DNA from 4 places in the Marinobacterium sp. MBR-109 genome. Region 2 is predicted to be linked to each of the others. Evidence: predicted binding sites of a transcription regulator. Region 2 holds the regulator's gene; each other region holds the start of a gene.
What was found. Region 2 encodes sigma-54, which starts transcription at its own class of promoters, with help from an activator protein. Its sites were predicted from a motif close to TGGCACNNNNNTTGCTNT; they were not measured.

Region 1 (3,896 bases), on a different contig from region 2:
CCCGCGCCCGCCTGATAGATGGAACCGTTCACAGGCTTTGGCTGCTCCATCTGCGCCGGCTGGATCGGGGCGTAATAGGGATTGTCAGGCTTCGGGGCCTTGTTGACACAACCGGTCAGCAGGATCAGGCCTGCCAGTGGCAACAGTCGCAACAGGTTAGACATCTTCATTCCTCAATTTAACCGGTTATCAGAGCTGCTGGCTGACGTAAGACAGCATTTCATCGGCGGTCGAGATCACCTTGGAGTTCATCTCGTAGGCACGCTGGGTCGTGATCATATCCACCAGCTCTTCCACTGCATTCACATTGGAGCCTTCCAGCATGCCTTGCTTGATAATGCCACGCCCTTCTTCTCCGGCAACACCTACAATCGGGGCGCCGCTGGCAGCCGTTTCAAGGAACAGGTTTTGACCGATTGCTTGCAAGCCCTGAGGGTTCACAAAGTCAGCCAGTTCCAGCTGACCGAGTTCCACGGGATTAGGATCACCCGCCACGGTCACATTCACGGTGCCATCATTCCCCACCGAGAAATTGGTCACCTGCTCTGGCAAGGTAATGGCGGGCTCAATTAGATAGCCTTCAGACGTAACCAGCCGGTTTTCACCATCGAGGTGAAGTTCTCCGTTGCGAGTATAGCCAATATCGCCATTGGGCATGGCGACCTGCAAAAACCCGCGGCCATTGATTGCCACATCAAAAGTCTGATCCGTGATCTGCATATCGCCGGTGTGAAACAGCTTCTGGGTGCTGACGGTACGCACACCACTGCCCAGCTGCAGACCAGAAGGCAACATTGAATCTTCACCGGTGGCCGCACCGGGCTGGCGGCGGATTTGATACAGCAGATCCTCAAATTCCAGCCGATCTTTCTTGAAGCCAACGGTACTGACGTTGGCCAGGTTGTTGGAAATCACCTTGAGCTGAGTATCCTGTGCACTCAGACCGGTTTTAGCGACATGCAAAGCACCGTGCATGGGGCAGACTCCTTAATATCAGCTCAATGAAAGAATTTCAGACGCAGAGGTGGACATCTCTTCTGCTGTCTTCATCATTTTGACCTGCATCTCGAACTGGCGCTGCAGGCCGATCATAGCCGTCAGTTCTGAGATAGCATTTACATTACTGGCTTCGAGATAGCCCGCACGAAGCTGGGCGTTTAGCGCCTGGGGCAATGGCACATCGTTATCGGTGTGCATGAAGCCATCACGCCCCTTGAACAGTTGATCATTTTCCGGCTGTACCAGCTTTATCTGATCGACCAGTGCAATTTCGACCGCGTTTTCACCCAGCGGACGGATAGTAATGGTGCCATCATTGCCGATCGTAATGCTTTCAGCCGGCGGAATGACGATGGGGATTCCACCGGCACCGATCACCGGCAAACCACTGCCCGTCACCAATTGGTTGGCGGCATTGATCTGCAGGGAGCCGTTACGGGTGTACACTTCGTTGCCGTCTGGCCCCTGAATCGCGATCCAGCCATCACCTTCCACAGCCACATCAAGATCGCGACCCGTTTGCATCAAGGTTCCGCTGTCCATATCGGTACCGGGGCGCTCACTCATTGAGTAAACACGAGACTCGAAGCCTTCTCCCAGCACCCGCATGGCGCGGGCTTGCTCGAAATCACTCTTGAAGCCGGTGGTGGTGGCATTGGCCAGGTTGTTGGCGTGCGCCTGCTGCGCGTACATGTTCTCACGCGCGCCGGTCATGGCGACATACAGCACTTTATCCATCGTTTACTCCGGTAAAACCTTGCCGTTCAAACTGGCTTTACCTTGTATTAAGCAAACTATGTGCCATAAACGAGAAAGCCGGGCAGATAGCCCGGCTTGAGGATACGTGATGCAGCTGGTCAGATCTGCAGAATCGCCTGAGTCACCGTATTCAGCGTTTCCAGTGTCTTGGAGTTGGCCTGGAAGTTACGCTGACCTTCGATCAGCTTCACCAGCTCTTCTGACAAGTCCACGTTGGACTGCTCCAATGCAGCCGAACGCAGAGTGCCATTCAGGCCAGTGCCTGGCGGGTTAACAATGGCATTACCTGAAGAGAGGGTCGCTATCCACTCTGTGTTACCACTGGGCTGCAGACCGTCCTGGTTTTCAAAAGTCGCAACAGAGACCAGTCCAAGGTTGGCACGCTGACCGTTACTGTAGCTAGCGACCATTTCACCGGTCTCGGCAAAACTAACCCCGATCAGGTCACCTTTGGTATAGCCATCCTGCTGCTGACGCTTAACGATCGACTCAGAAGCAAACTGACTGGAGCCTGAGATATCCAACTGCAGGCCCGCCAACTGGTCTACATCAGAGTCCAGAATTTGATCCAGCGGGTTAGCAGGATCAGCTCCCAGAATGGTAAGCGTGGGTGCACGACCAGTCGAGGCAACTTCCTGACCATTAACCTTTTCAAGCACACCCGTGATCGAATTGAAGTTAATCATGACCGGACCTACTTCCGTAGGCTGGTTATCCGGACTGGTCTCACCAGGATCAAGTTCCTTTCCAAGATTCAGCTGATCCCTGTCATTCAAGAAGGCATACGAGCGATAGGCACCGATGAAGCTGTTGTCACCCACTTCAAGTACTGAAACGTCAGGAACCGTTTGGCCACTCAAAACGGTGGTCGTGAACAGATTATTTGCATCAGCACCGGATACCCCCAGGCGACCAACATCACCAGCTTCAGGCTTCCATGTAATCCTGAGCTGATCTGTTCCATCATCATATTGAACTGATTCAATATCAGGGTTTTTATCCAGAATCTGCTGTTCTTTACTGGCTATTTCCTGACCTACCTGGTCCAGAGTCTTAATTTCCCCGGCAGCAGTCGGTCGTTTAACGGTAATTTCAACTCCGGCAATCGTGACTGTGACATCCTGCGTCAGCGCACCCGCAGCATCAAAAACGCCAGCGGAGTCCAAAGTCAGAGCCTGAACCTCACTGGCACTGCGCTCGGTAATACTCCCAACCGCCTCAGTGCCATCCGCTTTGGTAACAACAAAATCGCCATACGCCACATATTCCGCCTTTACCTCGAAAGACAGATCACCCGTTGCACCAAGTCTCACTGTATTTGCATCAATGCGGGGGTCACCATCTACGTTTGACGGCACACCCGACAGTTTCTCTATGGATTCAGCTGTCAGCGCATACGGTGCGGTACCCGCATCATCAAAATAAAGCGTGTTGGGATCTTCAGCGCCCGCGCCCAAGCTGCTGGCCACATTAAGGTTAAAGCCAGAGAGGGCTGCACTCGTAAAATCAAGACCACCGGCACCGGCGTTTGCTGCCGGATCCCAGGCGGTGGCGGCATAATTGTGCTCTTCACGCACCGGGCGCTGTTCGGCAAAATAAAACCGTACGCTCTGCTCGTTACCCAAGCTATCAAACGTGCCTACAGTCGTCGAATAGGTGTAGGAAGTAGGATCCGTCTTGGAAAACGGGATATTCAGATCTTCAGCATTGGAGTTAGCGTTAATATTGAAAGAGAGCTCGACCCGCTCAGTTGCTTTGGGCGGACTTTCTTTTTCAGTCACTGACAGGTTCTGTATCGGCAACTGATTGCCCTGCGCGTCCAAACCATAACCCTGCAGGTACTTGCCATTCTTGCTGACAATGTTGCCCTGCTTATCCAACTCAAACGCACCGGCACGGGTGTAGGTGATATTCCCCTGCCCATCGTCCAGCATGAAGAAGCCGGAGCCATTAATCGCCAGGTCCAGGTTGCTGTTGGTGAACTCAATGGTACCACCGCTGAAATCCTGGGAGATATCCGTCACTGTAACACCAGAGCCCGGGGTATTGGACGAGCCCGCACCCACTACCGCTGTTGCATAAATGTCACCAAACTCGGTACGCGAGGACTTGAAGCCAACTGTACTGGCGTTGGCGAT
Region 2 (3,896 bases):
ACTATCGCGTCAAGCAGCAGGAGATCACCATCACCGAAAATGCGCGCGTCGATCAGGCCAAGGACACCTTCACCGGTGAGCGGATCGTCTACAACATGGAGCGCGCACTGGTGAACGCCTTCGGCAGTGACCGCAAGGGCGGCGAGCGGGTCAAGATGGTGATTCAGCCCAAGCCTGCGGAGGCCAACTGATGGCCACACTGGAAGCCCTGCATCTTGCCAAAAGCTACAAGGGGCGTCAGGTGGTACAGGATGTATCCCTGCAGATGGAAACCGGTCAGATCGTCGGGCTGCTCGGACCCAACGGTGCCGGCAAGACCACCTGCTTTTACATGATTGTTGGACTTATCCACGCCGACAAGGGGCAGATCCGCCTGCATCAGGATGATGTTACCCGCCTGCCCATGCATGAGCGGGCACGCCGCGGCATAGGCTATCTGCCCCAGGAGGCCTCGGTATTTCGCAAACTGAGCGTGCACGACAACCTGATGGCCATTCTGGAAACCCGCAAGGAACTCGGCATCTCGGATCGCAAAACACTGCTGGAGCAGTTGTTGGAAGAGTTTCACATCACTCACCTGCGCGACAGTCTGGGCATGGCCCTGTCTGGCGGTGAACGCCGACGTGTCGAGATCGCACGCGCGCTGGCAACCGAGCCTGACTTTATTCTTCTGGACGAGCCCTTTGCCGGCGTCGACCCGATCTCGGTCAGTGACATCAAGCAGACCATTCGCCACCTGCAGTCTCGAGGCATCGGCATCCTGATCACGGATCACAACGTGCGCGAGACCCTCGACATCTGCGAGCGAGCGTATATCGTAAGTGAAGGAGGGATACTCGCACAGGGCACACCCGCCGAAATTCTGGCGAACGAACAGGTCCGCCGCGCCTACCTGGGCGAGCAGTTTTCCCTTTGATCCAGAACCGTCAACCATGCACATCCACTCCGTCCACCTGGCAGCTCTGATATGAAGCAATCGTTACAACTCAAGATCGGCCAGCATCTGACAATGACACCACAGCTGCAACAGGCAATACGCCTGCTGCAGCTGTCAACGCTGGACCTGCAGCAGGAGATCCAGGAAGCACTGGAGAACAATCCCCTGCTGGAAGTCGAGGATGAGCAGGACAACGTGGAGGAGGCACGGGCAGAAAGCCGCGATGACCGCCACGATGCCTCCGATGATAGCCGTTCGAGCGATACTGCCGACGACGATAACTGGGACGAAAGTGCACTGGAAGAACGCTGGAATGATGAAATTCCGAGTGAACTGGCCACCGACAGCAACTGGGATGATACCTTCCAGCACCAGAGCACGCCCGGCCCCGCCCGCGACGACGACTGGGAGCCCGGTGATAACGATTCGGCCGAGGACAGCCTGCAGGACCATCTGCTGTGGCAGCTCAACCTGACACCCATGAGTGACCCCGATCGCATGGTTGCCATGGCCCTGATCGATGCGGTCGATCCGGATGGCTACCTGCGCACTGACGTGAATGAAGTGCTGGAACACTTCCGTCAGAGCGAACCCCAACTGTTCGCCGATGCCGAGCCGGAAGAGATTGAAGCCGTATTGCACCGCGTGCAGCAGTTTGACCCGCCCGGTGTCTGCGCACGCGACTTGAGCGAATGCCTGCAGGTACAGCTGCGCCAGCTGCCTGAAAACACCCCTATGCTGAAAGAGGCCCTGCGCCTGGTGCGCGACCATCTGGGTCTGCTTGGCAGCCACGACTACCGCACACTGATGCGGCGCATGCGCCTGAAGGAAGAGGCCCTGCAGCAGATCATCAGCCTGATCCAGTCACTCAACCCCAAGCCGGGCACCAGTATCAGCAGCGAACAGTCGGAGTATGTGATTCCCGATGTTGTTGTGCGCAAGGTACAGGGGCAGTGGAGTGTCAGCCTGAATTCGGACGCCTCGCCCAGACTTCGCATCAATACCGACTATGCTGATCTTATCAGGCGAGCCGACAACAGTGCCGACAACACCTATCTGAAGAACCACCTGCAGGAAGCGCGCTGGTTCCTCAAGAGCCTGTTGAGTCGCAACGAAACCCTGCTCAAGGTCGCCACCGAGATCGTGGCCCGCCAGATCGACTTTTTCGAAGAGGGCGAAGAGGGCATGAAACCGATGGTGCTGCATGACATCGCTGAAGCCGTAGAGATGCATGAATCGACCATCTCAAGGGTTACCACCCAGAAATACATGCACACCCCCCGAGGCATCTTCGAGCTGAAGTATTTTTTCTCCAGCCACGTCAGTACTTCGGACGGAGGCGCCGCCTCCTCCACCGCCATTCGTGCCCTGATCAAGAAACTGATCAGCGCGGAAAGTACCGCCAAACCACTCAGCGACAACAAGATAGCCGACCTGCTGAAAGAGCAGGGATTCAACGTAGCCAGGCGCACAGTGGCAAAATATCGTGAAGCGATGAACATTCCGCCTTCTAATGAGCGCAAGCGTCTGGTTTAATGAGACTACAGGCACGCCGGAAGAACGTGCTTTATGACGAGGAGAAAACCTATGCAGATCAACATCACTGGTCATCACGTCGAACTGACTGACGCCCTGAACGAATATGTACGTACCAAGTTCGACCGACTGGAACGCCACTTCGATAACATCACCAATGCACAGGTCACACTCAGTGTTGAGAAGCTGCGCCAGAAAGCCGAAGCCGATATCCACCTGGCAGGCGGCGAAGTGTTTGCAGCCCATGAACATGAAGACATGTACGCTGCAATTGATGGCATGGTGGATAAGCTTGACCGCCAGATCATCAAGCACAAAGAAAAACTCAAATCCCATAAATAACCGGTAGCAGCACGTCACGACATGCAACTATCAGAACTGCTGACCTCATCCCGTACACTCTGCCACGTCGATGTGGTCAGCAAAAAGCGAGCCCTTGAGCTCGCCAGCCAGACTATCGCCGAGCAGCTGGACGGCCTGGCCGCTGAAGATATCTTCAGCGGCCTGATCAACCGTGAACGCCTTGGCAGCACCGGTATCGGTGAAGGCGTTGCCATTCCTCATTGCAGAATTTCAGGCGTTACAACGGCCATCGGACTGCTGATGACCCTGTCCAGCCCGATTGACTTCGATGCCATCGACAACCGTCCTGTCGATCTGATCTGTTTCCTGCTGGTACCCGAAGATGGCGCTGAAGAACACCTGCAGACACTGGCGGGGCTGGCGGAGCTGTTCAACGATTCAAACACCCGCGAGTCGCTGCGCAGCTGCGAAGATTCCTCAAGCCTGCTGGATCGCGTCCAGACTCTCTGCAAAGGCGTCTGATATGCGACTGGTCGTCATCAGCGGCCGTTCCGGCTCGGGCAAAAGCACCGCCTTGCAGGCACTTGAAGATGTCGGTTTCTACTGCATCGATAACCTGCCGGCTCTGCTGCTGCCCGAGCTGATCCGGCTGATGCTGGCTGAGGAAAACCCGAGCCGGCAAATTGCCGTCAGTATTGATGCCCGCAACCTGTTGAGTAATCTGAAGCAGTTCCCCAGCGTGATGCGCACTCTGCGCGAGCAGTCTGCACTGAGCACCGAAACACTGTTTCTGGATGCCGGTGAAGCCACCCTGTTGCGACGCTATAACGCAACACGACGGCGTCACCCGCTCACCGACCAGAATCAGAGCCTGCAGCAGGCGATCCGGACTGAACGCAACCTGCTCGAACCCATCGCCAACCTTGCCGATCTTCGCATCGACACCACGCGACTGTCGCTTTATGAACTGCGAGACGAGGTCAAGCTGCGTGTTGCCGGGCGCAGTGAACAGGTTCTGTCACTGCAGTTTGAATCCTTTGGCTTCAAGCACGGGGTTCCGCTCGATGCTGATTTCACCTTTGATGTACGGGCCCTGCCCAACCCCTACTGGGTACCTGAG
Region 3 (3,896 bases), on a different contig from region 2:
GGAGGCAAAGCGGGCAGCGAGGCCCAGGTGGCGCAGAATCTGTACCAGTAGCCAACTGGTGTCGCGGCATGAACCCTTCTTCAGTGTCAGGGTTTCTTCACAGGTCTGCACGCCCGGTTCCAGTCGCACGCCATAGCCGATGGCTTGTTGCAGACGCTGGTTTAGCTCGACCAGAAAGTCGTTTATCAAGGTCTTGCCACGAGGAACGCCCTCGATCCAGGCCTTGAGTAATGGGCCGGATTCGGTAATTTCCAGATAGGGCTGCAACTCCTTCTTCACGTCTGCTTTATAGCTGAAGGGGTAATGTTCGGCATACTCCTCAACGAAGAAATCGAACGGATTGATCACCGTCATATCGGCAATCACCTCGACCTCGACTTTCAGTGACGTCGCCTTCTCCGGGAATACCAGCCGGGCGATGTGATTGCCGAACGGGTCCTGCTGCCAATTGATGAAATGAGTGTCGGGCTCAATCTTGAGGCTATAGCCGTGTATATGGGTTCGGCTATGCGGTGCCGGGCGTAGCCGTAACAGGTGCGGCGACAGCTCTACCGGGCGATCGAAGTGGTACTCGGTGACATGGTTGATCGCGATGCGGATGGTCACAATTCAAGCCTCTCGTGGCAATTCATGCGGGAAACCAGGTCTGGGAGATTCGGTTACTGAGCTGGCTGAGCTGGATTTGAAGATCATTAAGGTATTCGCGGAAATCGCGTCCCAAATCTGTTTCATGTTCAATGGGGTGACGTTTGGGTTCGATTTCCTTGATCTGTTCGACGACCTGCTCACCGTGCGGCAGTTTACCTGACGAAATTTTCAGCTGTGTCAGGCAGGATGCGACGCTGCGGGGGAAGTGCGGATCCTCCAGCAGGTAACAGGCCACATCGGGGCCGGTGACCGACATGCGTACGCTGCGGCGATAGTTCATGTAGGCACTGGCGGAACGCAGTACATTGCCCCACACCACCTGGCGCAGGTTGACGCTGGAATCGCCGTTGGCTGCCATCAGGGCAGCGGCACCGGCATCCAGAATGCGCGTAGTCATGTCAGCCCGCTCCAGATCACGCCCCAGCTTGACGAACTGCCAGGGAGCATCATGACTCATGGTGCCGGCGAGCATGCCGAACAGCATCTGGCAGCGGCTTACAATCTGATCGAGAAATTCGTAACGTTTGCTGCGGTTGATGCCCAGGCGGATGTTGTTCTGGGCATACAGATAGAGTTCGTTGATCTGTTCCCAGCTTTCTACCGGCAGCACGTCGCGGCTGGTGCGGATGTTCTCGCGCAGCATACGCAGCGCGGACAGCATGGAGCCCGGGTTGGTGTCGTCGGCCAGGATGAACTTGACCACATTGTGTTCGTCACGAATGCGATAGCGTTCACTGAACAGATCGCTGGCGCTGTTGAGTTCTACCAGTGAGTACCAGCTGATATTGACCTCACGCGGCAGGTCGAACAGCAGCTTGTCGTACACACTGACCAGACGAGCCGTGTTTTCAACACGTTCCAGATAACGGGCGGCCCAGTAAAGACGTTCGGCAACTTTTGACAGCATGGCTTATTCCTCCCCACCATCGACAATCCAGGTGTCCTTGCTTCCTCCACCCTGGGAGGAGTTCACTACCAGTGAGCCCTTTTTCATTGCGACACGGGTCAGGCCGCCGGTGGTGACATAGGTGTCGCGCCCTTGCAGGATGAAGGGGCGCAGATCGAGGTGGCGCGGCTCCAGGTTACCGTTTTCAACCAGTGTTGGTGCAGTTGACAGTGCCAGCGTTGGCTGAGCGATATAGTTGCGCGGGTTGTCTTGAATCAGCCTGGCGAACTGTGCCTGCTCTTTTTTGGTGGAGTGTGGGCCGACCAGCATACCGTAGCCGCCGGACTCGTTGGCCGGCTTGACCACCAGCTTGTCCAGATTGGCGAGCACATACTCGCGCTGTTCCGGGTCATCGCAGAGAAAGGTTTCGACATTCTTGAGAATCGGCTCTTCGTTCAGGTAGTAACGGATGATTTCGGGCACGTAGGCATACACCACCTTGTCATCAGCCACACCGGCGCCTGGTGCATTGGCCAGTGCGACCTTGCCTTTCTGCCAGGCGCGCATCAGGCCGGGTACGCCCAGTACCGAATCCTTTACGAACACATCCGGGTCCAGGAACAGATCGTCGATGCGTCGGTAGATGACATCCACTCGCTCCGGGCCACTGATGGTTTTCATGTAGACACAGTCATCATCGTCCACCATGAGATCGGAGCCTTCCACCAGCTCGACCCCCATCTGCTGGGCCAGAAAGGCGTGCTCGAAGTAGGCCGAGTTGAATATGCCGGGCGTCAGTACCACGATGACAGGCTTGCGGATATCGCGCGGGGACAGGGATGCAAGCATGTCGAACAGGCTCGCGCAGTAACCGTCAACGGGCAGGATATCGTCCTTCTCGAACAGCTCGGGCAAGACGCGCTTGGTGATGGCACGGTTTTCCAGCATGTAGGAGACACCGGACGGAACGCGCAGGTTGTCTTCCAGCACATAGAACTCGCCGTCACCGTCACGCACCAGATCGGTACCGCAGATATGCGCCCACACCCCAAGCGGGGGTGTTACCCCGATACATTCGGGGCGGAAGTTTTTTGATTCAGTGATGATCTCGGCCGGGATGATACCGTCCTTGAGCACCTGCTGCTCATGGTACAGATCGTGGATAAACAGGTTCAGTGCTTTAAGGCGCTGCTCCAGCCCGGCAGCGGTGGTACGCCACTGCTTCGCCGAGATGGTGCGCGGCACGATATCGAAAGGCCAGGCACGGTCGATATTCCCTTCCTCGGTGTAAACCGTAAAGCTGACCCCCATCTCCTGAATGGTGGCTTCAGCCATCTGACGCCGGGATTCGATCTCTCCAGGAGGAAGAGACTCAAGATAGTGGATCAGCTGCCGTGCAGGGGTTCGAATACTGCCGTCGCGGCATACCAGTTCATCAAAAAACCCATTCGGGTCATACGATTTCCAATCCATCGTCATAGCCTGACCTGCCTATCATGCGGTAGCGGCGCACTTTGATGGTGCCGGCGTGCGCGCGGTATGTGCACCTTTGGTGCTCTATCGGCATGGAGCGTCAGCGATGCCCTGTAAAAGTGCAGCTGTCGATCTGTTAGCCGTTGCCTCTTGGGCATGCAGCAATTAACAGGCCAAAAGCGAAAGGCTGATACGAAGGTCGTGAGAAGAGGTACCGCCTCCTGGGCCGGAGGCGGTGTGAGCGGGGGTTAGTGACCGAACTGATCCGCATCCAGCATATCCGGGTCGTCCCGGCCAAGCTGATCCAGAGCGGCGATCTCTTCGGTATTGAGGCTGAAATCGAACACGTTCAGGTTTTCCGCCATACGCTGCGGATTGGCTGACTTGGGAGCAGTGGCAAAGCCTTGCTGTACCGCCCAGCGCAACACGATCTGAGCCGGGGTGCGCTGGTGCCGCTCGGCAATGGCTTTAATCACAGGGTCGGCCAGCATGGCGTTGCCACAGCCCAGCGGGCGCCAGCATTCGGTCACGATACCCTGGTTGTTGTGCAGCGCGATCAGGTCATCACGACGGTGATAGGGATCAAGCTGAATCTGGTTCAGGTGTGGGGTCAGACCCAGATCAAGCAGTCGCTGCAGGTGAGCCGGCTTGAAGTTGGAGGTGCCGATGGCACGTACCAGTCCCCGGTCCAGCAGATTTATCAGTCCCAGATAGGCTTCCACGAAACGGTCCTGCTCCGGGTTGGGCCAGTGGATCAGCAGCAGGTCGATATAGTCCAGTTCCAGCCGCTTCAGACTCGCTTCGCAGGCGGCTTTGGCGCCGTCAAAACCGTGCCACTCGCGGTTGAATTTGGTGGTTACGAATACCTGATCACGCGGCACAGAGGCGT
Region 4 (3,896 bases), on a different contig from region 2:
AGCCTGGCCATTGCGGTTGATGCCAAACCGGTGGCGGGTAACGAGGCGCTGTTCAAGGTGGCTCGCAACTGGTTCCTGCGCCATCTGCGAAACAATGACGTATTCTTCTCGCATTTTGCCCGTGCTGCGATCGAGTTTGATACACCACTGACCTTCTTTGGCAACCTCAAGGACAAGGGGCAGCTGGATATCAAGAAGGGCGGGATCTTCCCCATTGTGCACGGTATCCGCACCATCGCGTTGGAGCAGCGGATCCTCAAGACCAATACCTTCCAGCGTATTGAGGCGCTGATGGAGAGTGGGCAGATGCAGGAGCAGCATGGCCGTGACCTGTCTGAAGCATTGGCATTGTTTATTCAGCTGCGCCTGCGGCAGCAGATTCATCGTGCTGAAGAAAGCCCGGACGGCACTGACCCAACCCCGAACATGATCGACCTGCAACAGCTGAACAAGCTCGAGCGGGAACTGCTGCGTGACGCATTGCATGTGGTGAAGGGGTTTAAAAAGCACCTGACAATGCGTTACCACCTGGGAGGCTGATATAGATGATCATTCCGCGCTCAATACGGCGTTTGAAAGAGAAGCGTGAGCACCGGGAGGGGCCCTGGGCGCATCTGTTCGAGGCTTGCAAGGGTGATGAGGTTGTGTCACTGGACTGTGAAACCACCAGTCTTGATGTGAAAAAGGCTGAAATACTGTCCATCGGGGCTGTACGCATCAAGGGGCGCAAGGTCATTACCAGTGAGCGGCTCGACCTGAAACTGAAGCCGCCGGCCAGTCTCAGTGGCGATTCAATCAAGATCCACAAGATCAGAGCCAGCGATCTGGCTGATGGCATAGAGCTGGACGAAGCGCTGGAAAAGGTGCTGGAGTTTGTCGGTAACCGCCCCATTCTCGGTTACTACGTCAATTTTGATATTCGCATGCTGGACAAGTTCATTCGCCCCAAGTACGGTTTCGGCCTGCCCAACAAGGCTATCGAACTTTCCCATGTCTATCACGACATCATCAAGTGGAAGCACGTGGGTGGTAATATCGACCTGCGCTTTGACACCATAGCCGGCAAGCTGGATATCCCCATCATTGAGCGGCACACGGCGCTGGGGGACGCCATCACGGTAGCGCTGATGTATGTGCGCCTGCGCTACGGTGAGTCGCCTGACGGCCGATACTAGGCGGTTATACCAGCGTCAATCTTCCTGGCGGGCTATATGGCCCGCTTTTTGCATTATAGCGTTGAGCAGTAACAGCTTGACCCTTGTCAGGCCCAATTGGCGTCAGGATATTGTCAACTCCGACATGATTGCGGCTTGAAGCGGGAGGGTTAGTCTCTATAATGTCAAAATATTGCCGTCCGGGAGGAAGCTCTGCATGATTGAACGTGCTGATATCAACAGCCTTCTGTCACAGATGCGCGCGATCAAGTCAGAGGTACAGCAAGGGCCGCGTCCGGTCGAGATGCAGGACCTCAGAGCCGAAGGTATTGGTGCGCCGGGGATCAGCAAGACCGAAAGCAACAGTTTTGCGACGCTGCTCAAAGGGGCTGTGGATAAGGTCAATGAACACCAGTCGGATGCATCACGACTGCGTGACGCTTATGAACGGGGTGATCCCAGTGTGGATCTGCCGCAGGTCATGATTCAGGCGCAAAAGGCATCGGTTTCGTTTCAGGCCATGACCCAGGTGCGTAACCGTCTGGTAACGGCGTATGAAGATGTCATGAAGATGCCGATTTAATGTTTTCAGGTTTTACACGGTCAGGGCTGAATGGATAACACACCGGCACAATTTAACAGCAAGGGCAGTTTGATGACCGGCTTTAACAGCCTGGGCATCCTGCGTCAGCTGGGCCTGATGGTGGGGCTGGCTGCCAGCATCGCCATTGGCTTTGCCGTTGTGCTCTGGTCACAGAAGCCGGATTATCGTGTGCTGTTTTCCAATCTCAACTTTTCCGATGCCAATGAGGTGATCGAACAACTGCGGCTGTATAACATGCCGTACAAGTTTGATGCCGATGGTCGCGCAATTCTGGTGCCGCAGGAGCATGTGCATCAGGCGAGGCTGAAGCTGGCCGCCGAAGGCTTTACCGCTGACAAGACGGTTGGCTTCGAGCTGCTGGAGCAGGAACAGGGGCTGGGGACCAGTCAGTTCATGGAAAATGCTCGCTTCCGTCGCGGCCTTGAAGGCGAGCTGGCGCGCACCATCAGCAGCCTGCTTGCGGTACGTTCTGCCCGAGTTCACCTTGCTCTGCCGAAAGAATCCGTGTTTGTCCGCGATCAGCGCAAGCCGCGTGCTTCCGTGTTCATTGAAATGTTTTCCGGGCGCACTCTGGAGCGGGATCAGGTGGCGGCCATCGCCAATCTGGTGGCGTCCAGTATTCCTGAGCTGGCGGTGGATGATGTCACAGTCGTAGACCAGAAAGGGCGCCTGCTCAATACCCGCAGTCAGGACAAGGATGTGGTGCTGGCGGCCAAGCAGCTTGAGTATACCCGCAGCATTGAAGAAACCCTGCTCAACCGTGTCAACAGCATCCTGCAGCCGGTGGTTGGGCTGGGCAACTTCCGGGCCGAGGTATCGACCGATATTGACTTTACCGAGGTCGAGCAGGCCGATGAAATGTACAACCCGGATCTGCCGGCGCTGCGCAGTGAGCAGACACTGGAAGAAAACCGCGCAAGCGGTGACCTTGCCCAAGGGGTCCCGGGTGCCTTGTCCAATCAGCCGCCCGGACCCAACTCGGTTCCTGAAGAGATGACAGGTGATGTTGCCGCGCGGGGTGGCGCTGCACGTTCAGGCTCCAGTCGTGAGCAGGCCGTGCGCAACTATGAGCTTGACCGTACCCTGAGCTATACCCGGCATCAGACCGGTGTGGTGAAGCGCCTGAGTGTTGCGGTGGTTGTGGATGATCTTCAGACCATCAACCCTGAATCCGGTGAGGCCGTACGCACGCCCTGGACCGAAAGCGAGCTTGAGCGGCTGCAGGTGCTGGTACGTAACGCTGTGGGCTTCTCGGCCCTGCGCGGCGACAGCGTCACCGTGGTCAACTCACCCTTCGTGCCCCCTGAGCAGTTTGAAGTGGAAGAGTCTTCCTTCTGGCAGGAGGACTGGTTCTGGGATCTGATGAAACAGCTGATGGCGGGGCTGTTTGTACTGTTGCTGATTATGGGTGTATTGCGCCCGATTCTGCGCAGTCTGGCGGATGCCGGTAAGGGGCGTGAGGTGGCAACACTGGGGCCTGCCGGTGAGATATCGGCAGATCTTGAAGGGCTGGACGGCGCCGGGGTGGCGGATGACAAGGTGACACTCGGTGGTTCCGATCGTGGTGTCATGCCGACGCCCAATGAAAGTTTTGACTATCAGCTCAATGCGATCAGAAGCATGGTCGCCGAGGATCCGGAAAAAGTGGCGCAGGCAGTTCGGCAGTGGGTGATCGATCATGAGCGATGACAGTGATCTCACGGATATTCAGAAGGCGGCGATTCTACTGATCAGCCTGGGCGAGTCCGATGCTGCCGAGATTCTGAAGCACCTTGGCCCCAAGGAGGTGCAGCGTATCGGCGAGGCGATGACGCAGCTGGATAATGTGCCGCAGTCGCGCGTCGAGTCGGTCGTCGCCGATTTCATGCACGTTGTCAGTGACCAGACCGGCATCGGCATCAATAACGACCGCTATATCCGTGCCATGCTGAATCAGGCCCTGGGCGAAGAGAAAGCCAAGACACTGATCGACCGTATCCTGTTCAGTACCAATACCTCGGGACTCGATACCCTGCGCTGGATGGATCCGCGTCAGGTTGCTGAAGTGCTGCGCTATGAGCACCCCCAGATTCAGGCGGTTGTGATCGCCTACCTTGATCCGGATCAGGCGGCGGTTGTGCTGACCTACTTCGATGAAA

Region 1: a site for sigma-54 is predicted at 1,786-1,803, ahead of flgF (flagellar basal-body rod protein FlgF). Genes of this name have one in related genera too.
Region 3: a site for sigma-54 is predicted at 3,166-3,183, ahead of ABIE60_RS06110 (circularly permuted type 2 ATP-grasp protein). Genes of this name have one in related genera too.
Region 4: a site for sigma-54 is predicted at 1,213-1,230, ahead of fliE (flagellar hook-basal body complex protein FliE). Genes of this name have one in related genera too.

What each region holds. Positions count from the first base shown of each region.
Region 1 covers NZ_JBEPPZ010000014.1:84,141-88,036, reverse strand. Annotated here, with positions in the region: gene flgH (flagellar basal body L-ring protein FlgH) at 1-164, opposite strand, end outside; gene flgG (flagellar basal-body rod protein FlgG) at 190-975, opposite strand; gene flgF (flagellar basal-body rod protein FlgF) at 994-1,737, opposite strand; gene ABIE60_RS15170 (flagellar hook-basal body complex protein) at 1,857-3,896, opposite strand, start outside.
Region 2 covers NZ_JBEPPZ010000007.1:121,323-125,218, reverse strand. Annotated here, with positions in the region: gene lptA (lipopolysaccharide transport periplasmic protein LptA) at 1-191, shown strand, start outside; gene lptB (LPS export ABC transporter ATP-binding protein) at 191-916, shown strand; gene ABIE60_RS10760 (RNA polymerase factor sigma-54) at 968-2,473, shown strand; gene hpf (ribosome hibernation promoting factor) at 2,525-2,815, shown strand; gene ABIE60_RS10750 (PTS sugar transporter subunit IIA) at 2,837-3,298, shown strand; gene rapZ (RNase adapter RapZ) at 3,300-3,896, shown strand, end outside.
Region 3 covers NZ_JBEPPZ010000003.1:247,901-251,796, forward strand. Annotated here, with positions in the region: gene ABIE60_RS06100 (transglutaminase family protein) at 1-606, opposite strand, end outside; gene ABIE60_RS06105 (alpha-E domain-containing protein) at 629-1,555, opposite strand; gene ABIE60_RS06110 (circularly permuted type 2 ATP-grasp protein) at 1,559-3,013, opposite strand; gene ABIE60_RS06115 (aldo/keto reductase) at 3,256-3,896, opposite strand, start outside.
Region 4 covers NZ_JBEPPZ010000012.1:17,037-20,932, forward strand. Annotated here, with positions in the region: gene ABIE60_RS13790 (DUF294 nucleotidyltransferase-like domain-containing protein) at 1-540, shown strand, start outside; gene ABIE60_RS13795 (3'-5' exonuclease) at 546-1,175, shown strand; gene fliE (flagellar hook-basal body complex protein FliE) at 1,372-1,737, shown strand; gene fliF (flagellar basal-body MS-ring/collar protein FliF) at 1,768-3,447, shown strand; gene fliG (flagellar motor switch protein FliG) at 3,437-3,896, shown strand, end outside.